Regions from separate parts of the Aliihoeflea sp. PC F10.4 genome, predicted to be linked through region 1. Evidence: predicted binding sites of a transcription regulator. Region 1 holds the regulator's gene; the other holds the start of a gene.
The links. The regulator LexA, encoded in region 1, represses DNA repair genes until DNA is damaged. The targets are predictions, from matches to a motif close to TGTTCNNNNTGTGTTCNG.
Positions count from the first base shown of each region.

Region 2: ACX82Z_RS15405 (DNA recombination protein RmuC) is a predicted target of LexA. The motif match lies at 5,463-5,480, and genes of this name have one in related genera.

Region 1 is NZ_JBTSWH010000001.1:1,561,993-1,574,288, reverse strand. It holds gene gltA (citrate synthase) at 1-449, opposite strand, end outside; gene gltX (glutamate--tRNA ligase) at 604-2,022, opposite strand; gene ACX82Z_RS07840 (ComEC/Rec2 family competence protein) at 2,137-4,500, shown strand; gene lexA (transcriptional repressor LexA) at 4,604-5,308, opposite strand; gene ACX82Z_RS07830 (DUF423 domain-containing protein) at 5,413-5,772, shown strand; gene recG (ATP-dependent DNA helicase RecG) at 5,750-7,858, opposite strand; gene ACX82Z_RS07820 (FAD assembly factor SdhE) at 7,948-8,235, shown strand; gene mfd (transcription-repair coupling factor) at 8,243-11,737, shown strand; gene rpmG (50S ribosomal protein L33) at 12,074-12,241, opposite strand.
Region 2 is NZ_JBTSWH010000001.1:3,067,328-3,079,623, reverse strand. It holds gene ACX82Z_RS15425 (C40 family peptidase) at 1-771, opposite strand, end outside; gene ACX82Z_RS15420 (leucyl aminopeptidase family protein) at 768-2,144, opposite strand; gene ACX82Z_RS15415 (tetratricopeptide repeat protein) at 2,263-3,060, shown strand; gene ACX82Z_RS15410 (Atu2307/SP_0267 family LLM class monooxygenase) at 3,063-4,115, opposite strand; gene ACX82Z_RS15405 (DNA recombination protein RmuC) at 4,194-5,429, opposite strand; gene def (peptide deformylase) at 5,532-6,062, shown strand; gene fmt (methionyl-tRNA formyltransferase) at 6,066-6,995, shown strand; gene ACX82Z_RS15390 (GNAT family N-acetyltransferase) at 6,992-7,498, shown strand; gene truA (tRNA pseudouridine(38-40) synthase TruA) at 7,499-8,248, shown strand; gene ACX82Z_RS15380 (transporter) at 8,236-8,832, opposite strand; gene dapE (succinyl-diaminopimelate desuccinylase) at 8,840-10,027, opposite strand; gene ACX82Z_RS15370 (DUF805 domain-containing protein) at 10,109-10,477, opposite strand; gene dapD (2,3,4,5-tetrahydropyridine-2,6-dicarboxylate N-succinyltransferase) at 10,602-11,456, opposite strand; gene ACX82Z_RS15360 (LOG family protein) at 11,673-12,296, shown strand, end outside.

The DNA.
Region 1 (12,296 bases):
GTCGAGTCGTGGTAGAACGCCGAAAGTGCGCCGACGACACCGCACATGACGGCCATCGGGTGCGCGTCACGGCGAAATCCGGTGAAGAAGCGCGACATCTGTTCATGCACCATCGTGTGATGCGTGACGCGATAGTCGAAATCTTCCTTTTGCGCCTTGGTCGGCAGTTCGCCGTAAAGCAGCAGATAGCAGGTTTCGAGGAAATCGCCGTGCTCGGCGAGCTGGTCGATCGGGTAGCCGCGATGAAGCAGGATGCCTTCGTCGCCATCGATATAGGTGATCTCGGATTCGCAGCTCGCGGTCGAGGTGAAACCCGGATCGTAGGTGAAAGCGCCGGTATTCTTATAAAGCGCCGAAATGTCGATGACGTCCGGGCCGACCGAACCTTTCCGTACCTTGAATTCGTGGCTGTCGCCGCCGAAATCCAGTTTCGCCGTCCCTTCAGTCATATCAACACCTCATTCATGCGGAACACTCTTATTGCGGGCGTAATTTAGTGAAATTTCACGCGAACCCGTATGGTGCGCGCTTTAGCTATCGCATTTGGTTCAGCGTGCCAAGTTCGTCGTCAGTCGTATGCTGCAATGCGGCAAGTCATGCAAATCACAACTGATCCTTCAGCCGCGCGAGGCTCTCTTCACGCCCAAGAACGGCAAGAACGTCGAACACACCTGGCGACACCGAACGGCCGGTCAAGGCGGCTCGCAGGGGCTGCGCAGCCTTGCCGAGTTTCAGCCCGGTTTCCTCGGCATAGGACCGCACGGCCGCTTCCGTGGTCTGTGAGCCCCAATCGTCGACGGTTTCGAGCTTCGGCATGAGGCCGGCGAGCGCATCGCGCCCACCATCGGAAAGAATCTGAGCGGCTTTTTCATCCAGTTCAAGCGGACGTTTGGCAAAAAGGAAGCTGGCGCCGTCCTTGAGTTCGACGAGCGTTTTGGCGCGGTCTTTCAAGCCCGCCATCGCGGCGCGTAACTGGTCTCGCTTCGGCAAATCAAGCTTCGCCAGCATCTCGTCGCCATCGGGCAGATAGGGCAGAGTGGCTTCAAGCTGATCCAGAAGCTCGCCATCGTCGCTCTGGCGCATATAGACGCCGTTCAGCGCCTCAAGCTTTGCGAAATCGAAACGCGCCGCGCCTTTGTTCACGTCCTCGATCTCGAACCATTCGATCATCTGGTCGAGCGTCATGATCTCGTCGTCGCCATGGCTCCAGCCAAGCCGTACTAGGTAGTTACGCAGTGCGGCCGGCAGATAGCCCATCTCGCGATAAGCCTCTACGCCGAGCGCACCGTGGCGTTTGGAAAGCTTTGCGCCGTCCGAGCCATGGATCAGCGGGATATGCGCCATTACCGGCACATCCCATTCCATCGCCTCGTAGATGATGCTCTGGCGCGCGGCGTTGGTCAGATGATCGTCGCCGCGAATGATGTGCGTGACGCCCATGTCGTGATCGTCGACAACGACGGCGTGCATATAGGTCGGGTTGCCGTCCGAGCGCAGGATGATGAAATCGTCGAGGTCCTTGTTGGGGAAGCGCACCTCCCCCTGCACCTTGTCTTGAACGATAGTATAGCCATCCTGCGGCGCCTTGATCCGCACGACCGGCTTGACGCCCGCAGGCGCTTCGGATGGATCGCGATCGCGCCAGCGACCATCATAGCGCGGCGGCTTGCCTTCGGCGCGGGCCTTTTCTCGCATTTCGGTCAATTCGTCTTGCGAGGCGTAGCAGTGATAAGCCTTGCCGCGTTTCACGAGCTCCTGGGCGATTTCCCGATGTCGCTCGGCGCGCTCGAATTGCGATACCGGCTCTCCGTCCCAGTCGAGGCCGAGCCATTTAAGCCCGTCGAGAATGGCGGCCGTCGCCGCATCGGTCGAGCGCTCGCGGTCCGTATCCTCGATGCGCAAGAGCATCTTCCCGCCCGTGTGTCTGGCATAGAGCCAGTTAAACAGCGCCGTGCGTGCGCCGCCAATATGCAGATAGCCAGTGGGCGAGGGAGCAAAGCGTGTGACGACGGGACGGGTCATGGATGTTCCTGATTTTCGCAGCCGTATCGCCGAAGCGATATGTGGCGTTCTCGTGGCGCTCATGTAGCATAGGCAAGTCGCGGTGCAAGCACCGGGAACGGCCGTGGGGGCACGATGGGGGACAGACGGGAGACGATCGTCATCGACGAGCGGCGCTTATTAGGCGGTGTTCAGGATCCGTTTGTTTCGGCACAGTCGATCACTGCCGCCGGAAAATCTTCATATGCGGTGCCGGCCCGGTTGCGGCACCGGATCGGTCGGTTCGGGTTCAGTCTCGCTTCACTGCAACGATCGGTGGAATATGAACTTGACCATGGAATGGCGTTCCTGTTCGTGCCGGTGTTGCTCGCATTGGGAACGCTCATCTATTTCAACCTGCCTTGGGAGCCCGGTTTCGTCAGTCTCTTGGTACCGGTTCTGATCAGCCTCGCCCTCCTGCCGGCAACCGTTGCCGGAGGGGTGACGCGCGCCGCCATCGCCGCGATTCTCCTGACGTTTGCGGGAATGATGGCGGCGAAGGTCGAGACGAGGCTAGCCGATACAAAAGTTCTAGGATCGGAGATCACGATCCAGCTCACTGGACGCGTCGTGCGCATAGAGCATCAGGAAAGCGGCCGCGTGCGGCTTACACTCGATGTCGTCTCGACCGGCCGTCCAGAACTGCGCTATGCGCCCGACCGGGTCCGCGTCACGGCGCGTTCGATTCCCGATGGCCTCGTGCCCGGCGCAGGCGTTGTCGGCATCGCCCGCCTGATGCCGCCGTCGGGGCCGGTGCGCCCGCAAAGCTACGATTTCGCCTTCAAGCGCTATTTCGACGGCATTGGCGGTAGCGGCTTTTTCATGAGAGGACCGGACGCAACGGAACTCGCGACGGCATCGACGCGCAAGGAGCGCCTTGGCACATGGATCGAAAGTCGGCGCGGCGATGTGGCCGAGCGGATCGTCGCGCGTATCGGCGGCATGGAAGGCGGCATTGCAGCCGCGTTGATCACAGGGATACGAACAGGCATTCCCGAAGCTGCCAATGAAGCGATGCGGATTACCGGACTCTACCATGTCATATCGATCTCGGGGCTGCACATGGCGCTCGTCGGCGGCACGATCATGGTCTCCATCCGCACGGCGGCTGCGTTTTTTCCCGGTCTTGCCACGCGGCATCCGGTGAAAAAATACGCCGCCGGCACCGCCCTGTTCGGCACAGGATTTTACCTCATCGTGTCGGGCGGGGACATCGCCGCACAGCGCGCGTTCCTGATGCTTGCCGTCATGCTGATCGCGGTTTTGTTCGATCGCGCGGCGCTGACGATGCGCAATCTGGCGATATCGGCACTGATCATCATCCTCGTCTCACCGCATGAGGTGATCGGCCCGAGCTTCCAGATGTCGTTTGCCGCGACCGCCGCGCTGATTGCCGCATATGGCGCTTGGAGCGCACGCAAGCGCGATCGTCTTGAAGATCGCGGCCCACCGCCGAAGGCGGGTCTGCTCCGCTCCGGTTTGTCCAACGCAACGGCACTTGCGATGACATCGATCATAGCAGGGGTGGCAACGGCGTTGTTCACCGCCTGGCACTTCCAGCAGATCTCTCCATTGGGCGTCATCGCAAATCTCACAGCGATGCCGCTCGTTTCCATCATCATCATGCCCATGGCGGTGCTCGCGACAGTCTTGATGCCGGTTGGTCTCGATGGCCTGCCGCTCGACCTGATGGGGATGGGCATATGGGGAATGACGACGATCGCGTTCTGGTTGGCCGAGAGATCGGCGTTCGATGCGACCGGTGCCATACCGCTTTCCGCGGTGCTGGTTCTGACTTGCGCACTCGTCATTTTGACCATGACGGGAGGTGTCCTGCGCTGGGCGGCGGTACCGCTGATCGCTGCTGGCATTGCGCTGCTCGCAACACGCCAATTGCCGGACGTGTTGATTTCAGAAGACGCGCGGCTGGTTGCAGTTAGCACGACAAGCGGCGGCATCGCGGTCAATCGCCAGCGTCCGAACCGCTTCACGATCCAGAACTGGCTACGAGCCTTCGACGTGCAGAATTTCGAACGGCCATTAGGGCCGGAACAGGTCGTGCCTGGGCAGACTGACGGCGTCTTCGTCTGCCATGAAGGGCTTTGCACCGCGACGAGTGCGAAAGGAAACGTCATTGCTTATGCCGAAACAGCAGAAATCGCTGAACAGGTTTGCGGCGAGGCAGGGCTGATCGTCATTGCGGACGCGACCGCCGAAAACCCATGTCGCGCCCCTTCGGTGAAGGTAATAACCGCGCGCGATCTGGCAAGAGGCGGCAGTGCGCAGATCACATGGCGGAGCGAGGGAGCGGCACAACCTCACATACGATATGCGATCACCGAGCCATATCGACCCTGGCACGATCATCGCCGCTTCTCACGCGCCGCGCGCGGAATGGGACCTTACGTCCGTCCCGAACGACCGGCACCAGCCGAGCCATCGCAAGCCGAAAACGACTGATCATTGATGCGTTGGCATATAACCACCCATCGAACCGAACACCGGCTTCCTTCTCGATAACCTCGCTCGCCCTGTGTCAACCCAGGTCGTATCAGCTTCCAGTTCAGTATTTCCGGATCAGCCCGACCAGCTTGCCCTGCACCTTCACACGGTCCGAGCCGTAGATCTTGGTCTCATAGGCCGGATTGGCGGCCTCGAGTGCAATCGACGCGCCTTTGCGGCGAAAGCGTTTGAGCGTCGCTTCCTGATCGTCGACGAGTGCGACCACGATTTCGCCTGGCGTCGCGGATTGGCCCGAGCGGATGATAACTGTGTCACCATCAAGGATACCGGCCTCGACCATTGAATCGCCGTGAACTTCCAGCGCGTAATGCTCGCCACCCGTCAGCATGTCTGGCGGGACGGTAACGGCGCGTGTTGCGTGCTGGATGGCGTCGATCGGCACACCTGCCGCGATCCGCCCCATGACTGGAACCTCGATGGGACCGCGGGTCGCGGGCTGTAGCGGCTGTCGTTCCGGCTTCGCCGCAGGCTTATCCGAGAGGCTGCCCTGAATGACGCTCGGTTGAAAGCGTTTCGGAGGCTGAGAAATCGACTCCGGCAGCTTGATAACTTCCAGGGCGCGCGCCCGGTTTGGCATGCGGCGCAAGAAGCCTCGCTCCTCAAGAGCGGTGATCAGCCGGTGAATGCCGGATTTTGAAGCCAACCCCAGCGCTTCCTTCATTTCGTCGAAGGAGGGCGGCACACCGCTCTCCTTGAGGCGCTGATGGATGAAGAGAAGGAGTTCGTGTTGCTTGCGCGTCAGCATGGCTGGCCTTAAAAGGAATCGTTAAAACAAAACCAGAACAAACCTACCTGTTCCAGTTGTGTTCTGCAAGAGTCACGACGAAATTGCATGAATCAGGGGCTGAAATGATTGAACCGGGGCGGATTCTCTTCGCAATAGGGGCGCTGTTCGGTGCAAGCGGCGTGGCCTTATCGGCGGTTGCAGCGCATCGCACAGGTGGCGATCTCGGCACGGCCGCGTCGTTCCTGCTTATCCATGCACCGGCCCTGCTGGTGGTATCGGCGGGGTGGTTCGGTCGATGGCAGATCGCGGGCGGCTGGACGATCGTTGCCGGCATTCTCTTATTTTGCGGCGATCTTGTCGCGCGCTCGTTCCTCGAAACGCGGCTTTTCCCGATGGCCGCTCCGGCAGGTGGCCTACTCCTGATCGCGGGCTGGCTGCTCGTGGCGCTTTCGGCATTCCTCAACCGGCGCGAATCAACCTGATCGCGTCGTCGCGGCCAAACAGATAGAGAAGCGTGCGGATTGCCTTGCCACGCGGACCGGTAAGGTCAGGGTCGCGGTCGAGCAAAAGGCGTGCGTCGTCGCGTGCGATGGCGAGAAGATCGGCGTGGTGTTCGAGCCGTGCAAGCTGGAAACCCGGCGTGCCGGACTGGCGCGTGCCGAGCAATTCGCCTTCGCCGCGCAGTTTCAAATCCTCTTCGGCGATGCGGAACCCGTCTTCGGTGTCGCGCATGACCGAAAGGCGCTGCTTCGCGATCTCGCCGAGCGGAGATTGATAGAGAAGCACGCAACTCGAAGCCGCATCGCCGCGCCCGACCCGTCCGCGCAACTGGTGCAGTTGCGCAAGGCCGAACCTTTCGGCGTGTTCGATGACGATAATGGTGGCGTCCGGCACGTCGACGCCGACCTCGATGACAGTCGTTCCAACGAGAATACGGGTGCGTCCGGCTTTAAAATCGGCCATCGCCTCGTCTTTCGCCGCGCCCGACATGCGGCCGTGAACCAGCCCGACATCGGAGCCGAAAATCTCGGCCAGCGCTTTATGCCGGTCGGCGGCGGACATCACGTCCATGCCTTCGGCTTCCTCCACGAGTGGGCAGATCCAGTAGATTTTCTGGCCTTCGCTCACTGCACGTCGAATGCGTTCGATCAGGTCCGACAGGCGTTCGAGAGGTAGCGTGACGGTCTGGATCGGCTGACGCCCGGCAGGCTTTTCGTCGAGGCGCGAGACATCCATGTCTCCGAACGCAGTCAGCACCAGCGTGCGCGGGATCGGAGTCGCTGTCATGACGAGAATGTCGACTGCCGCGCCTTTCGCGCCGATGGCAAGCCGCTGATGAACGCCGAAGCGGTGCTGCTCGTCGATCACCGCGAGCGCGAGGTCGCGGAAGGCCACCGCGTCCTGGAAGATCGCGTGCGTGCCGATGACGATATCGATGGACCCGTCGGCGATGGCGGCCAGCGTCTGCGCCCGTTCACGACCCTTTTCCCGGCCAGTCAGGATGGCGGCAGTGAGGCCGGCTTTCTCGGCCAAAGGAGCAATTGTCGAAAAATGCTGACGCGCGAGAATTTCGGTCGGAGCCATCAGCGCTGATTGCGCACCTGCCTCGGCGGCGCGCGCCATCGCCATCAGGGCGACCACCGTTTTTCCGGAGCCGACATCGCCCTGAAGCAAGCGCAGCATCCGGTCGGGCTGGGCAAGATCGGCCTCGATCTCACGAACCGAGCGTTCCTGCGCGCCGGTCAGGCCATAGGGCAGGGCGGCTCGCACCGCCTCGCCGCGCGACCCGTCGCCAGTCAGCTTGCGTCCTGCTAGTTTGCGCATCCGCATGCGCACCATCGCGAGCGCGACCTGTCCGGCAAGGAGCTCGTCATAGGCGAGACGCCGCCATGCCGGGCTTGTCGATTCGCAGTCGGCCGCGTTTTCGGGTCGATGCAGTTCGACAAGCGCCTCGCCGAATGTCGGGAATCGGTGACGGTCGAGGACGGACGCATCCTGCCATTCGGGCAGAGCGGGAAGGCGTTCGAGCGCGGACGAAATCGCCTTGCGCAGGAGCTTGGCCGAAAGTCCCGCCGTCATCGGATAGACGGGCTCGATCAAGGGCAGGGAGGCGGCATCTTCCTTGGCGACGATATGATCGGGATGGACCATGGACGGGCGGCCATTGAACCACTCGACCTTGCCCGAGACGACGATCTCGCTTCCCTCGGGCATCAGCTTTTCCAGCCATTGGCCTTTGGCGTGGAAAAAGGTCAGCGCGATCTCGCCCGTCTCATCGAATGCGAAGACACGGTAGGGCACCGAGCCACGTCCGCGCGGTGGAGGCTGATGACGGTCGACGGTCAGGTTGAGTGTGACGATGGAGCCTTCGCCGGACTGCGCTATGCCGGGGCGTCGCGTCCGGTCGATCACCGCATAGGGCGGCACGAAGAGAATATCGGCGGCGCGCAAATCACGGCCCGTCGTGTCGGCTGTCACGATGCGACGCATGAGGTCAGCCGTCTTCTCGCCGATGCCGACGAGCGAGGTGACAGGCGCGAAAAGAGGATCAAGTTCGGTGGGACGCATGGTGCGATACTATCGACGCGGTTCGAACGCGCAAAGGCTGACATCGGCCCTGTCAGACGCTATATGCGCGGGCCAACCGGATTTTCCCCATGTCAGACATCACCTTTCGCAACGACCCGCTCGAAATCCGCAAGCGCAAGGCGCGCTTTCGCGCCTGGCATCGCGGCACGCGCGAGGCTGATCTGGTCGTCGGCGGCTTTGCGGATCGGGAACTGCCAAGCCTTGCAAACGCCGAACTCGAACTGTTCGAATCGCTCCTCGGCGAGGCCGACGCGGATATCGTCAAATGGGTGACCGGCGAACTGAATGTGCCGGCTCATCAGGACAATGCGGTCGTGCGCCGGATGATCGACCAGGCCCGCAGCCTTGCGAACTGACAGAGCCATGACACTTCTCAATCCCATCCATCTGCCCGCGAAGATTTCGGGCGAGCCGGTCATCGTAGACGGCGTGTCGGACGGTTACGAGGCGTTCGCGATTGCGGCGATTGCGGCGGCACAAGACGGACCGATCGTTTTCCTCGCGCGCGACGGACAGAAGATTCCCGCGCTCGCCGACGTGTTGCGCTTCGCCATGCCCGGCCTGCCGGTTCTGGAACTTCCGGCCTGGGATTGCCTGCCTTACGACCGCGTCTCGCCCGGCTCGGACACGGTTGCGCGCCGTCTCGATGCGATGGCGTCGATTGCTGCGCTGCGCGACAAGCAGCATCGTGCAGTCGTCCTCGTCAGCGCGAATGCTGTGCTCCAGAAGATGCCGCCGCTCGATTTCGTGGCAGCGCAAACTCTCATCGCCCGGCCGGGTAATCAGGTCGATATGAAAGACCTTTCTGCGCGGCTCGAAACGAGCGGTTTCGAGCGCGTAGCGACCGTACGGGATGTCGGAGAATACGCCGTGCGCGGCGGCATTCTCGATCTGCTCGCGCCCGGAGCGGACGAAGCCCTTCGACTCGACTTTTTCGGCGATACGCTGGAATCGATCCGCGCCTTCGATCCGGCGTCGCAGCGCACGACCGGCCAACGCAAGGAAATGCGTCTTCAGCCGATGAGCGAGATTGCTCTGACGCCTGAAACGATCAGCCGGTTTCGCCGCAATTATATCGAGCTTTTCGGCGCGCCATCCCGCGAAGATGCGCTTTACGCTTCGATCAGCGAGGGCAAGCGCTTTGCGGGCATGGAACACTGGCTGCCGCTGTTCTTCGAAAAGGTCGAAACGATCTTCGACTATCTGCCGGACGCGCCAATTGTGTTCGACCATCTATCGAAAGAAGCGCTTTCGGAACGCCACGCGCTGATCCTCGATCACTACGAATCGCGAAAACGGCAATCCGCCGGCAGCGTCGGCGAGGCGGTGCCCTATAAACCGGTGCCGCCCGCGCGGCTTTATCTTTCCGACGAAGATGTAAAGGACGCCGCAACCGACCGCACGGCGCTTGAACTGACCCCGTTTGCCGCGCCCGAGATCGAGCGCCGTCGCATCATCCATGCAGGAGCCGAATCCGGACGCAACTTTGCGGAAGAACGCGCCGATCCATCGATCAACGTGTTCGAACGCGCGGCGCGCTACATCGCCGACATGCGCGCGGCCAAACGCAAGGTCGTCGTTGCCGGCTGGACCGAAGGCTCGGCAGACCGGCTTGCCCAGATTCTGGGCGAACATGAGTTGGAAGGTATTGCGCCAGTCACCTCGCTCGACGAGGTGGAAAAACTCGATGCCGCGAAGGTCGCGCTGGCTGTCCTGCCCCTGGAGACGGGCTTCCAGACAGAAAAGCTGATCGTTCTCGCCGAACAGGATATTCTCGGCGATCGGCTCGTCCGTCGCGCGAAGAAGCGCAAGAAAGCGTCTGACTTCATTGCGGAAGTCGCTGCGCTGAACGCCGGGGACGTCGTTGTGCATGCCGACCATGGCATCGGGCGCTTCGTAGGTCTTCAGACGATTACGGCAGCAGGCGCACCGCACGACTGTCTCGAACTGCGCTATGCAGGCGATGACCGCCTGTTCCTGCCGGTCGAGAATATCGAGCTTCTGTCGCGCTATGGCGCGGAAGGCTCGGAAGCGAGCCTAGACAAGCTCGGCGGTGGAGCCTGGCAGGCGCGTAAGGCCAAGCTGAAAAAACGTCTGCTTGATATGGCTGGCGACCTGATCCGCATTGCGGCGGAACGCACCATGCGGCCCGCGCCGGTGATGATGCCGCCAGAAGGCGTTTATGGCGAATTCGCCGCACGCTTTCCTTACGAAGAAACGGACGACCAGCAAAACGCCATCGACGCCGTCATGGACGATCTTTCGCGCGGGCGGCCGATGGACCGGCTGATTTGCGGCGATGTCGGCTTCGGCAAGACGGAGGTAGCGCTGCGCGCTGCCTTTATCGCGGCGCTCGAAGGCTTTCAGGTCGCTGTCGTCGTGCCGACGACGCTTCTGGCGCGCCAGCATTTCAAGACGTTCTCCCAACGCTTCGCCGGCTTGCCCGTGAAGGTTCGGCAGGCCTCGCGACTGGTCGGTGCCAAGGAACTGGCCGAGACGAAGAAGGGTCTGACGGACGGAACGATCGATATCGTCATCGGTACGCACGCGCTGCTCGGTTCCGCCGTGTCGTTCAAGAATCTCGGCCTTCTGATCGTCGATGAGGAGCAGCATTTCGGTGTCAAGCATAAGGAGCGGCTGAAAGATCTGAAAACGGACGTCCATGTGTTGACGCTGTCGGCGACGCCGATCCCACGCACGCTGCAACTGGCGTTGACGGGCGTGCGCGAACTCTCGCTGATCACCACGCCACCGGTCGACCGCATGGCGGTTCGCACCTTCGTCTCGCCCTTCGATCCGCTGGTCATTCGCGAGACGCTTTTGCGCGAGCGCTATCGTGGCGGGCAAAGTTTCTATGTCGTGCCGCGCATTTCCGATCTTGCCGAGATCAAGGAATTTCTGGACAGCCAGGTCCCGGAACTGAAAGTAGCGACGGCGAACGGCCAGATGCCGGCCGGCGAACTCGACGACATCATGAACGCCTTCTATGACGGGCAGTATGACGTGCTCCTGTCGACGACGATCGTGGAATCGGGCCTCGATATCCCGACGGCGAACACACTGATCGTACACCGCGCCGACATGTTCGGGCTGGCGCAGCTTTACCAGATCCGTGGACGCGTCGGCCGCTCCAAATCGCGCGCCTATGCCTTGCTGACGCTGCCCGCCAAGAAGATGCTGACGCAGCAGGCAGACCGGCGACTGAAAGTTCTGCAATCGCTCGACACGCTTGGTGCCGGCTTTCAGCTTGCCAGCCACGATCTCGATATTCGCGGCGCGGGTAATCTGCTCGGCGACCAGCAGTCCGGCCATATCAAGGAGGTCGGCTTCGAGCTTTACCAGCAGATGCTGGAAGAGGCCGTTTCGGAGGTGCAGGGCGTGTCGGAAGCCGATTCGGGCGAATGGTCGCCGCAGATCGCGGTCGGAACCGCCGTCATGATCCCGGAAGGATACGTGCCTGACCTGCAATTGCGTATGGCACTTTATCGTCGCCTTGGCGAACTGGACACGCCACAGGAAATCGATGGTTTCGGTGCCGAACTGATCGATCGATTCGGCCCGCTGCCGCAGGAGGTCGAGCACCTGATGAAGATCGTCTTCATCAAGGGGCTGTGCAAGCGCGCCAATGTCGAGAGACTCGATGCGGGACCGAAGGGCATCGTCATCCAGTTTCGCAACAAGAGCTTTCCCGAGCCGACCGGGCTCGTTCGTTATATCGGCGAGCAGGGCGTTGCGGCAAAGATCAGGCCGGACCAGTCCATCGTTCTGGTGCGTGACTGGCCGACACCTGCAAAGCGGCTGCAAGGCGCTGCGGTTGTGATGACGCAACTGGCCAAGATCGCTGCCGAGGCAGCGTAGAATAAAAGTCTAGATTGGCTGTGAGCGGGGCAGAAGCGGTCTAAAGGCACGTTTACCCTAATTCGCGTTAGTCGCGATCAGGGTTAAGAAACTATTGATTTTCGATTAACCGTGCGCAACTGTAGCGGAACAGGGCAGCAGACGCCCTGCCGAGTTACCTCATGATGCTCAGGTCCGCCGCATCTCCTGGGTCCGTGAGGTCGGCTGACCGGCGCTGGTGATCTCAGTGGCCTCCTCGTACCACTTTGCCAACGCCGGTCGGCCTCTTACCCAACACCAGAAATGCAAAACGCCGCCCGAAGGCGGCGCTTGATGAAAGATCGAAAGCGAGAACGCTTACTTGATCTTCGTCTCCTTGAACTCGACGTGCTTGCGCACGACCGGGTCGTACTTACGCTTCACCATCTTTTCCGTCATCGTGCGGCTGTTCTTGGTCGTCACGTAGAAGGTGCCGGTATCGGCAGTCGACAGAAGCTTGATCTTGATGGTCGTAGCTTTGGCCATTTTCGTCGTCCGTTTTTAAAATGATATGTTGCCGCATACGAACGGGAGCCAGGCC
Region 2 (12,296 bases), 1.5 Mb from region 1:
CGTATGACCGTTGGCATGGATCATCGTCGTCGCGTCCAGCATGATTGCGACATGGCCCTTCCAGAAGACGAGGTCGCCGCGTTGAAGACCTGCGAGATCGCTGCCGATGTCGAGGGGAGTGCCTATGGTCGTCGCCTGCATGTCCGTGTCGCGCAGCACGCTGATGCCCGCTATACGCATCGACAATTGAACGATGCCGGAGCAGTCGATGCCGAAGCCGGACGTCCCGCCCCAAAGATAAGGCGTATGCTCGAACCGTTCGGCTACCGCCACATAATCGATCTCGACGCTTTCGACCTGACGCAGATGATCGAGGATCATCGCTTCGCCGGTGTCCAGCAACCCATAACGCGTGCCGCGCGTCTCGGCTTCGCCGACGATGCGGACGGTCGCGCCCATCGAATGGGCTTCGGTGCGGTCGAAACGAAGGTCTGCGCCGCGATAGACGAAGCTGCGCTGCGCGGTGACGACATGGGTATTGTCCTCGACCGGGCCGAGCGCGGACGAGGAAGCATACCCCACATAGCCGTCCGCTTCGGCCTGCAGCCAGGCCCAGCCTTCCGCCTCGTCGAGGACGCGGACACTCGCCCCATGAAGAAGCTGCGTGTCGATGCCGCCATCGGCCCGAGGTGTCGGTCTCAGGTCCAGAACCGGCACCTTGACCTGCGCAAGCCGCCCCTCGACGAAGCGCGGCGCATCGACTTTTCCGCGCAGCTTTTCGCTGGCGAGGTCCGGCCTGAAGGCATTCAGACGACGGTCGAGGCCGGTCATTTGGCAAAGCGGCTTTCGAGGATTTGCATCAAGGCGCGGATCGCCTGTGCCTCGCCGCCGATGGGCGCGTGTGGTTTTTCCACCGGGTTCCAGCCGAAGACGTCGAAATGAACCCAGCTTTTTGCGTCCTCAACGAAGCGCTGGAGGAAAAGCGCGGCGGTGACCGCACCGGCAAACCCGTCGGTCGTCACATTGTTCAAATCGGCGATGCGCGAGGAAAGCTTCTTGCCATACGGTTTCCAGAGCGGCATGCGCCAGACGGGATCGGCGGCGGTCTCTCCGGCTCGCCCAAGTGCCAGAGCAAGATCCTCGTCGTCGGTGAAGAAGGGCGGCAGGTCCGGCCCGAGTGCCACGCGCGCAGCACCGGTCAGCGTCGCCATGTCGATCAGAAGCTCCGGCTTTTCTTCGTCAGCGAGCGCAAGCGCATCGGCAAGCACGAGCCGCCCTTCCGCATCCGTGTTGCCGATCTCGACAGTGAGGCCCTTGCGGCTGGTCAGAACGTCGCCGGGGCGAAAGGCGTTGGCCGAAATGGAGTTCTCGACGGCGGGGATGAGGACACGCAGGCGCACGTTCAGCCCGGCGGCCATGATCATCGAGGCAAGGCCGAGCACGTTCGCGGCACCGCCCATATCCTTTTTCATCAAAAGCATGCCGCTTGCCGGCTTGATGTCGAGCCCGCCCGTGTCGAAGCAGACGCCCTTTCCGACGAGCGTGATCTTCGGCGCGTCCTTCGCCCCCCATGTCAGGTCGATGAGGCGCGGCGCGCTGGCGGACGCGCGTCCGACCGCGTGGATCATCGGGAAATTCTGCTTCAGGAGCGCGTCGCCTTCGACGGTCGAAACCTTCGCCTTGTGACGGGCGGCAAGTTCGCGTGTGGCGGTTTCGAGTTCGGCCGGCCCCATGTCGCTCGTCGGCGTGTTGATGAGATCGCGCACGAGGCGAACGCCGTCGGCCTCGCGGGTCACACGGGCAAGATCGGCACCGGCGGGTAGCTGAAGGCGGATGTCCTTGTCCTGCGCCTTGCGGTAGCGCTCGAAGCGGTAGCCGCCCAAAAGCACGGCGAGCGCTGCGATGTGCGGGTCGTAGCCGCCGGGCGCGAAAGTCCACTCGCCGGCGGGCAAGTCGCGGCCCAGCCGGCCAAGCGCCATCGAGCGGGCCGCGCCGGTTTCTTCGCCAGTCCCCGCAAGCGCACCGGCGATACCGCCCTGCGCGTCCGGCAGGACGAGAATTCGCCCGGCCTGTCCGGAAAAGCCGTTGGTCGCCGCCCATCCATGCGCCGACGCATCAACCGGAGCGGCGTCGACGCCTCCCTTCGAGACAACGTGAATCGTCTTCGCTTTCGAAAGCGGCGTGTCTGTGATTTCGAGGGGCATGAATTCTCCTGATACGCGAGGCGGCTCGTCTTCTTTTAACGCTCCGTTAGGGTTAACGGAATATTTCTCGACCTGTTAACGGGTGCGTTTGCACCGTTCCTTTGTGGAGGTCGGACCGATGTCGATCAATCGCCAAAATGCATCGAAGCTGAAAAGGGCGGGTGTTCTGGTCGCGCTGGCGCTGATGCTGGGCGGTTGCGCGAATGTGCGCCAGATGACGACCGGCTCGGTCGACCGCACCACGACCGGCTCCGTTACGCAGATGTCCGCGCCGGAGCTTCGCTCCACGGCCAACCAGCTCGGCAACGCCTATACGCGCAATCCCGGCGATATGAATGTCGCGATGCAATATGCCGAAGTGCTGCAGATGGACGGGCGCGCCGAGCAGGCGCTTGCCGTGATGCGCAAGGCCGCGATCGATCATCCCAGCGACCGCAGCGTTCTTGCCGCCTATGGCAAGGCGCTGGCAGCGGCCGGCGATCTTCAGCCCGCGCTCGACGCCGTTCGCCGCGCGCAGACGCCCGAATATCCCGACTGGAAGCTGATGTCGGCCGAAGGCGCGATCCTCGACCAACTCGGTCAGCCCACTGAAGCGCGCAGGCTTTATACCCGCGCGCTCGACCTCGCGCCGAACGATCCGAGCGTACTGTCCAATCTGGGCATGTCGCATCTGCTCGAAGGTGATCTGAAGGGGGCTGAAACCTACCTCCAGACCGCCGTCACCCAGCCCGGCGCCGACAGCCGCGTTCGCCAGAATCTGGCGCTTGTCGTCGGTTTGCAGGGCCGCTTTTCGGATGCGGAGGCGATCGCGTCGCGCGAGCTTTCACCCGAGCAGGCGCAGGCAAACGTCACCTATCTGCGCTCTATGCTGGCCCAGCAAAACGCGTGGAACGATCTGGCGCGCGAAGACGGCTGAGGTCATGCCGCCGTCCGTTTCGCGCCGACGGCCTTTTTCACCTCAGGTGCAACACGCGTTCCGAAGATCTCGATCGCCTTCAGGAGCTTGGAATGCTCCATGACGCCGACCGCCATCTGAATCACGAAGCGGTCGAAGCCGAAAATCTCGTGATGCGCGAGGATCTTGTCGGTAAGCTCTGAGGCGTCGCCGACGAACTGCGCGCCGCGCGGGCCGGCAGCCGCCTCGAACTGCGCCCGGCTGGTGGGCGGCCAGCCGCGCTCGCGTCCGATCCGGTTCATGACCTCGGCCTGCGCCGGGTAGAAGATTTCAATCGCTTCCTTGCGCGTTTCGCCGACGAAACCGTGGACGTTGATCGAGGTCTTCAGCGTTGTCGGATCGCGTCCGAACTTTTCCGCCGCCTCGCGATAAAGCTTGAAGAACGGAACGAAACGCGCCGGCTCGCCGCCGATGATGGCAAGTGCAAGCGGCAGGCCAAGCATCGCCGCGCGTCCGACGGACGCCGGCGTTCCGCCGACCGCGAGCCAGATCGGCAGCTTGCCGTTGACAGGACGTGGATAGACGCCCCGTTCGGAAACGCGCGGCGTGTGCTGGCCGCCCTCCCATGAAAAGATTTCGCCTTCGTTGAGCGCGAGGAGCATTTCGAGCTTTTCGGCGAACAGCGTGTCGTAATCGCCGAGGTCGTAGCCGAAGAGCGGAAAGGATTCGATGAAGGAGCCGCGCCCCGCCATGATCTCGGCGCGGCCGTTCGACAGATTGTCGAGCGTGGCAAACTGCTGGAATACGCGGATCGGATCGTCCGAGGAAAGCACCGAGACGGCGCTCGAAAGCTTGATGTTCTTTGTGCGCGTCGCAGCGGCGGCCAAAGCGACGGCCGGCGATGAAACAGCATAGTCGGGCCGGTGATGTTCGCCGACGCCGAAAAGGTCGAGGCCGAGCTGATCGGCCAGTTCGATCTCCTCGACGAGATTGGTCAGGCGCTGTGCGGACGTCGTTGCCTTGCCCGTGACGGGATCGGTGCCGACATCGCCGAATGTGTGAAGGCCGATTTCCATAAGCGATATTCCTTCATGAATTGAAGGCGGAGGTATGGATTTCGACGATCAATTGCCAGTCGCCCGATTGTGAACAGTCTATTCGTCGTCGACGATACGAAGGCGCAGCGAACCGGAACGCGTCTCGGCCGAGCGAGCCTCCGCCTTGTCCTCGATCTGGGGGGCGTCGAGTTCCAGCGCCTCGATCTTTTCGCCGCGCTTGGTGAGCTTTTCGGTCGAGGTCAGGATCTGGTCGATATCGCGGTTGGCTTGCCCGAAATGGGTCTGGAGCTTGCGCACCCGGTCGTCCAACCGCCCGAGATCATCCATCAGGCGCACCACCTCGCCCTGGATCAGATGCGCCTGTTCGCGCATGCGCGCGTCCTTCAACACGGCCTGGATAACCTGGATCGAGAGCATCAGGAGCGAGGGCGACACGATGACGATGCGCGCGCGATGCGCCTTTTGGACGAGCGCTTCGAAATTCTCGTGGATTTCGGCGAAGATGGATTCGGACGGCACGAACATGAAGGCCGTGTCCTGCGTCTCTCCCTGTATGAGATATTTGTCGGCGATCGCCTTGAGATGCACTTCAACATCGCGGCGGAAATTCTGCGCCGCATGTTTTTGTGCGTCCGCGTTTTCCGCCTCGGCCGCCGCGCGGATCGCATTCCACGCTTCGAGCGGGAATTTCGCATCGATGACGAGGTCCGGCGCGCCGTTGGGCATGCGGATCGTGCAGTCGGGGCGGCTGCCGTTCGACAGCGTCGTCTGGAATTCATAGGCGCCGTTCGGCAGCCCGTCCGCGACGATCGCCTCCATGCGCGCCTGTCCGAACGCGCCGCGCGTCTGCTTGTTCGACAAGATGTGCTGAAGCTGGACGACCTGACCGGCAAGCGACTGGATGTTCGATTGCGCGGTGTCGATGACGGCGAGACGTTCCTGCAATTTTGCGAGGTTCTCGTGGGTCGATTTCGTCTGTTCGGTGATCGATTGGCCGAGCCGAGAAGTCATGCCGTCGAGGCGTTCGCCGATCGCCTTGTTGAGTTCGGCCTGACGCGAACCGAACACTTCCGCGATCGTGCCCATCCGGCCCTGCATTTCGACTTGCGCGCGGGTGATCTCGGCAAGACGCGCGTCGGCCTCGCGGGCGCGGGCGGCATTTTCCTCTGCGATCTCGGCCTGCGCGCGGGCGGCGCGCGACAGCGCCACGACGAGCAAAATCACGAGAACCACGACCAGAACGACGACCGCGATCATCGCATGACCGACAGTGATCGTGGTCGCGCCAAGCTGAAAGAGCGGAGTGGCGAAAAGCGTTTGCGAAGCGTCCATCGAAGGACACTAGACGATTCGCATCTCCAATATAAGATCAAAACGTGAACGTTTCTAAGCGATCAAGTTGACGGGCGCGGCATGACGGACTACCTCACGGCGATGACGATCAAGCCTCTCATCATTTTGCCCGATCCGCTTTTGCGCGATATCTCGAAGCCTCTGGAACGCGTCGACGACGCGGCGCGCAAATTCGCCGACGACATGTTAGAGACGATGTACGACGCGCCCGGCATCGGCCTTGCCGCGATCCAGGTCGGCGAGCCGATCCGCATGCTGGTCATCGACCTTGCCAAGGAAGGTGAGGAAAAGACGCCGCACGTCTTCATCAACCCGGAAGTCGTCACGTCTGGCGACAGCGTTTCGATCTATGAGGAAGGCTGCCTGTCGATCCCCGATTATTATGCCGAGGTCGAACGTCCCGAGACGGTGACGGTCAGCTATCTCGACCGTGACGGCAAGGCGCAGGAGATGACCGCCGACGGGCTGATGGCGACGTGCCTTCAGCACGAGATCGATCATCTGAACGGTATCCTGTTCATCGACCACATTTCCAAGCTCAAGCGCGATATGGTCGTTCGCAAATTCAAGAAACTCGCCCGCGACAAGGCGCCGTCGCGTCTGGCGGGCTAGGTCGTGGCGCTGCGCATCGTCTTCATGGGGACGCCGGAGTTTTCTGCGACTACGCTTAAAGCCTTGGCGGATGCGGGTCACGAAATCGTCGCCGCCTATTCGCAGCCGCCGCGTCCGGCCGGACGGCGTGGGCTGGAACTGAAGAAATCGCCCGTGCACGAACTTGCCGAAGAACTCGGCATCGATGTGCGAACGCCGATTTCGCTCAAGGGCGAGGCCGAGCAGGCAGCGTTCCGCGCGCTCCACGCCGATGTCGCGGTCGTCGTCGCTTATGGTCTTTTGCTGCCGAAGGCGATCCTCGAAGGTACACGGCTTGGCGCGTTTAACGGCCACGCGTCGCTTTTGCCGCGCTGGCGCGGGGCGGCCCCGATCCAGCGGGCGATCATGGCCGGAGACGACGAGACAGGCATGATGATCATGCGGATGGATGAAGGTCTCGACACCGGCCCTGTCGCACTGACCGAAAAGGTCGCGATCGGCGCGGACATGACAGCCGGCGAATTGCACGACGCGTTGCGCGATGTCGGCGCGGCATTGATGGCGGACGCGATGGCTCGCCTCGAAGCCGGAACGCTGGCGACGCAGCCGCAGGCGGGCGAAGCGACCTACGCGGCCAAGATTTCCAAGGACGAGACACGCATCGACTGGTCGCGGCCGGCGCGCGAAGTTCACGATAAAATCCGCGGTTTGTCGCCGTTTCCCGGTGCATGGTGCGAGGCGCATATCGGCGGCAAGGCCGAGCGCCTGAAGCTGTTGCGCTCCACGATGGGCGCAGGCGCAGGCTCGCCCGGAACATTGCTCGACGACGCGCTCACCGTCGCGTGCGGTTCAGGTGCCGTTCGTCTCATCGAAGTCCAGCGCGCGGGCGGGCGTTCGGTAGCGGCAGCGGATTTCCTGCGCGGGGCCGGGCTGAAAAAGGGGGATGTGCTGTGAAGCGCGGTCTCGTGATCCGGCCTTTCGAGACGGACGACGCCGAGGAAGTGCGCTGGCTTCTGGAAGAGGCGTTCGGCGGGCCGGCCGAGGCGCGTCTGGTCGATGCGCTGCGTGCAAACGGCGATGACGTGCTCGAACTCGTCGCGCTCCACGAAGGGCAGCTTTACGGCCATGTGCTTTTCTCGCGCCTTATGGTGGAATCGAAGAACCGCAGCGCCGATGCCGTGGCGCTCGCGCCGGTCGCCGTGCGTGCCCAAAGCCGTGGCATCGGTGTCGGCAGCGCACTGATCGAAAACGCGCATCACATGCTGCGCGCCGCCGGCGAGGAACTATCCGTGGTGCTGGGCGATCCGGCCTATTACGGCCGCTTCGGTTATACGCGTGCCCGTGCCGCGAAGTTCGAAAGCGATTGGCAGGGCGATGCCTTGCAGGCGTTGGCGTTTTCGCCGGAAGCTCCGACCATGGGGCGGTTGATCTACGCTCCTGCCTTTTCGGACCTATAGATGCCGCGCTACCGGCTCGATATCGAATATGACGGCATGCCCTATTCCGGCTGGCAGCGGCAGGCGGATTTGCCGACCGTGCAACAGGCGATCGAGGAGGCGATTTCGCGTTTTACCGGCGAGACCGTTTCGATCCGAGGCGCGGGGCGTACCGATGCCGGCGTCCATGCGAGCGGGCAGGTCGCGCATGTCCATCTGGAACGCGACTGGACTGCCGACAAGCTCATGGGCGCGCTCAACGCGCACCTGAAGCTGGCCGGCGACGCGATCGCTGTCTTCGCCGTTCAGGCGGTGGAGGCAGACTTCGACGCGCGCTTTTCCGCCACCGCACGGCACTATCTCTACCGCATCCTGAACCGACGTGCGCCCGCTGCGCTCGACCGGGGCCGTGCGTGGCATGTGCCGAAGGCGCTCGACGCGGCTGCCATGCACGAAGCCGCGCAGACGCTTCTCGGCAGGCATGACTTCACCACCTTCCGTTCGGTCCAGTGCCAGGCCAACAGTCCGGTCCGCACGCTCGACCGGCTCGACGTGAAGCGCGACGGCGACATCATCGAGATACGCGCATCGGCGCGGTCCTTCCTGCACAATCAGGTGCGTTCGATGGTCGGCACGCTGAAGCGCGCAGGCGAGGGGGCGTGGAGCGCAGCCGATGTGCGCGCGGCGCTCGATGCCGCCGATCGGCCGCGTTGCGGACAGGTCGCGCCGCCCGACGGCCTGTTCCTGATCCGCGTCGATTATCCGGCCTGAACGAGCCCGAACACGCCCTGAAGCGTGAAAAGCACGACCAGCGAGGCGAAGAACATCGCCGAGAAAACGCCCGTTGCGTAGGCTGCGCCCTTGTCGAGCACGGCGTTTGTCAGCCGCCATGACAGGACCATGGTGAAGAAGAAGAGGCCAAGGGAAAAGGCCGTCAGACTTTCACCGGCATCCGGCCAGAACAGCCGCACGAGAGACGGCGGCAGCATGATCCACACATAGATCGCCGCGCCCCAGTTCGAGGCGACGACGTAATGGACCAGACGATTGGCCATGCCGGCCAGCTTTGCAACGAGAACGAGCATGCCGAGCGGGATGATCCACGCCAGCATGTCGATCGCTGCCAGCCGCAGCACGATCGATAATCGGCTGCCGATGCCGTCGCCCTGAAAGGCAAGGTCGTTGGCCAGCGTCACCCACCCCACCGTCATGGCGGGCAGCGAGATGACGATCGCAAAGAAGGATGTCCAGAAACCGTCCGCCGAAAGATCCAGAAAGCGAACGCCGTCTTTCCTGCCGGCCATCAGCCGGGCCGCGCCGGAAAGCGATTGCTGGATATAGTCTGCCGACGGCATTTTCAGTTTACCCGAACCAGTTCTCGAGGAAGCGAAGATAGATTTGCGTCAGCGTTTCCAGATCGGCAAGAGCCACGCGCTCGTCCACCATATGCATGGTTTGGCCCACGAGCCCGAATTCGACGACGGGACAGAAATCCTTGATGAAGCGCGCGTCGGATGTTCCGCCCGAAGTCGAAAGCTGCGGTGTCCGGCCGGTGACGGTCTGAACGGAAGCAGCCAGCGTCTCGGTCAGCTTCTCGTCGCGCGTGAGAAAAACCGGGCTAGGACGCCCGAGCCAGACGAGGTCGAAATCGACCGGCTCCTCGCGGCCGGGGCGCAGTCGCGCATCCGTGGCGGCCTGGTCGAGCCTATTATGGATTTCGGCCTGCAGCGTCTCGGCCGTCCACGTGTCGTTGAAGCGGATGTTGAACTTCGCGCTCGCCTTGGCGGGGATGACGTTGACGGCCGCGTTGCCGACATCGACCGTGGTGATTTCCAGATTGGTCGGCTGGAACTCGTCCGTGCCCGTATCGAGCGGCGGATGCATCAGCGCGTCGAGGAGCGGCACGATCCCGCGCACCGGATTGTCGGCGAGATGCGGATAGGCCGCGTGGCCCTGCCGACCGTTGATTGTCACCTGACCGGAGATCGAGCCGCGCCGGCCGATCTTGATCATGTCGCCGAGCGCGTTCGGGTTCGTCGGTTCGCCGACGATCGCGGCGTCCCATTCCTCGCCCTTGGCCTTCGCCCAGTCGAGAAGCTTCGTCGTCCCGTTGATCGCCGGGCCTTCCTCGTCGCCGGTGATGAGCAGCGAGACCGAACCTTTGAGCTTGCCGTGCTTTTCCACGTAGCGCGCGACGGCGGCGACGAAGCAGGCGATGCCGCCCTTCATGTCGACCGCGCCGCGTCCATACATCATCCCGTTCGCCACTTCCGCCGAAAAGGGCGGATGCGTCCACGATGCCTCGTCGCCGGGCGGCACGACATCCGTGTGGCCCGCGAACATCAGATGCGGCCCGTTGCCCGATAGGCGGGCGTAGAGGTTCTCAACGTCAGGCGTGCCGTTTTCCGAGAAAGTCGGCCGGTCGACGGAAAATCCCATCGGCTTCACCATCGCCTCCAGCGCGGACAGCGCGCCGCCTTCGGCGGGCGTCACGGACGGGCAGCGGATGAGAGTGGAAAGATTGGCGGCGGGATCGATCGGTAGGGTCATGCCGCTTCGATAGTCCAGAGCGGCGCTGCTGTCATCAGTTCAAAGCAATTGCAGCAAAAGTGCGAAGCGATTTTGCGTCCGTCAGTTCGGCGCGTTGGCGACCGTGCCGTATTTGTTCGGTCCCGGCTGGCCGGGAATGAGGCATAGCGCGACGAAGGCGACGAAATTGACCAGGGGAATGAACATCGTGACCGCGAGAATGCCCGGACGGCCGAAGTCGTGCAGACGCTTGGCGGCCAGCGCCGCCTGGCACCAGAGCGAAACGAAGACCACGACCGACAGCACCGTGTTCCAGAACTGGAATGCCTGATCCTGATCTTCCGCCGCAGACATGCGGTAGAGCACGAAAAAGGTTACGACTGTCATCAACAACCCGCCGAGCAGGAACGCGACGCGGCTGATGCGGCCCTTGAGGCCGAAGAACAGCCAGAAGATGGGTGCCTGGGTCAAGATTGGTCTCCGCTGGAGCATGATGTAGCCAAATGGGCCGCTTGGCGTCGCAGACATGCGACAAAATATTGAGTTAGACCCTGATGTCGCCCGAAAACCGGTTCCCACTTTTTGACATCATGGTCTAGGCGCGCAGCAATTCGTTGATCGAGGTCTTGGAGCGGGTCTTCTCATCAACCTTCTTCACGATGACCGCGCAGTAGAGGCTCGGTCCCGGTTCGCCATTCGGAAAATTCTTGCCGGGCAGGGTGCCGGAAACGACGACCGAATAGGCCGGGACCTCGCCCATATGGATTTCACCGGTTTCGCGGTCCACGATCTTGGTCGACTTGCCGATATAGACGCCCATGCCGAGAACCGCGCCCTCACGCACGATGCAGCCCTCGACGACTTCCGAACGCGCGCCGATGAAGCAATTGTCCTCGATGATGGTGGGTCCGGCCTGAAGCGGCTCAAGGACGCCGCCGATGCCGACGCCGCCTGAAAGATGCACGTTCTTGCCGATCTGCGCGCAGGAGCCGACCGTCGCCCAGGTGTCGACCATCGTGCCTTCGCCGACATAGGCGCCCAGATTGACGAAGGACGGCATCAGCACCGCGCCCGGCGCGATGAAGGCGGAGCGGCGCACTACCGCGTTCGGAACGGCGCGGAAGCCTGAGCGCTCGAACTCGTTCGCCGACCAGCCTTCGAACTTGGACGGCACCTTGTCCCACCAGACCGAATCGCCCGGCCCACCCTTGATGATTTCCATCGGGTTCAGGCGAAAAGACAGGAGCACAGCCTTCTTCAACCACTGATTGACGGTCCATGCGCTGTCGGACTGACGCTCGGCGACACGGGCCTCACCCTTGTCGAGAAGATTGAGCGCGGTCTCGACCGCTTCGCGGACTTCGCCTTTGGTTTCGGTTCCGATCCCGTCGCGTGCGTCGAATGCTTTTTCTATGGTCTGTTCGAGCGCGCCGAGGTCGGGCCGTGTCATCAATTTGCTCCATTATCAGGTCTGTTAGGAAGCCGCGCGCCGGGAGAACTTGCGGGCGGGCAAAGTCGCGCGGAAACTAGGGCAAGCGCAGGGGCGGGTCAATCAGTGGAAAGGTTGGCGCAGGCTTGTCTTGCAAGGCTTGGCACTTCCGTTATCTGACTTCGTATGAGTCGGCGTTTGATGCGCCGCAGGCAACGAAAAAGGACATGCCTTTTCATGGATGCAAAGAACGAACGCAGCTGGTCGCCGCTGCCGCACTCCAGCGAGGATCGCGAGCGGGCGAAAAGCGTGCCGGAGACACCGCAGACGCTTGCGCCGACCTATCGGCTTGCCTGGGACGACGCCGAATTCATGACGCGGCGCGAATTGCGGCCGGTGCGTCTTCAACTCGAGCTTTTGAAACCGGACCTGGCGCTGCAGGAACGCGGCATCCAGTCGACCGTGATCCTGTTCGGCGGCGCGCGTATTCCGGAGCCGGGCGGCGAAGCCTGGGCGGCCAAGAACGAGGTGCAGGCGAAGAACCTTCTCGCCAACGCCAAATATTACGAGGAAGCGCGCGAATTCGCGCGGCTGTGCTCGCAGCATTCGGCCAGGTTCGATCACCGTGAATTCGTGGTCGTGACCGGCGGCGGGCCGGGCGTGATGGAAGCGGGAAACCGTGGTGCGGCAGATGTCGACGCGCCCTCGATCGGGCTCAACATCGTTCTTCCGCATGAACAGGCGCCGAACCTCTACGTGACGCCCGAGCTTTGCTTCAACTTCCACTACTTCGCCATTCGCAAGATGCACTTCGTCATGCGCGCCAAGGCGGTCTGCGTCTTTCCGGGCGGCTTCGGCACG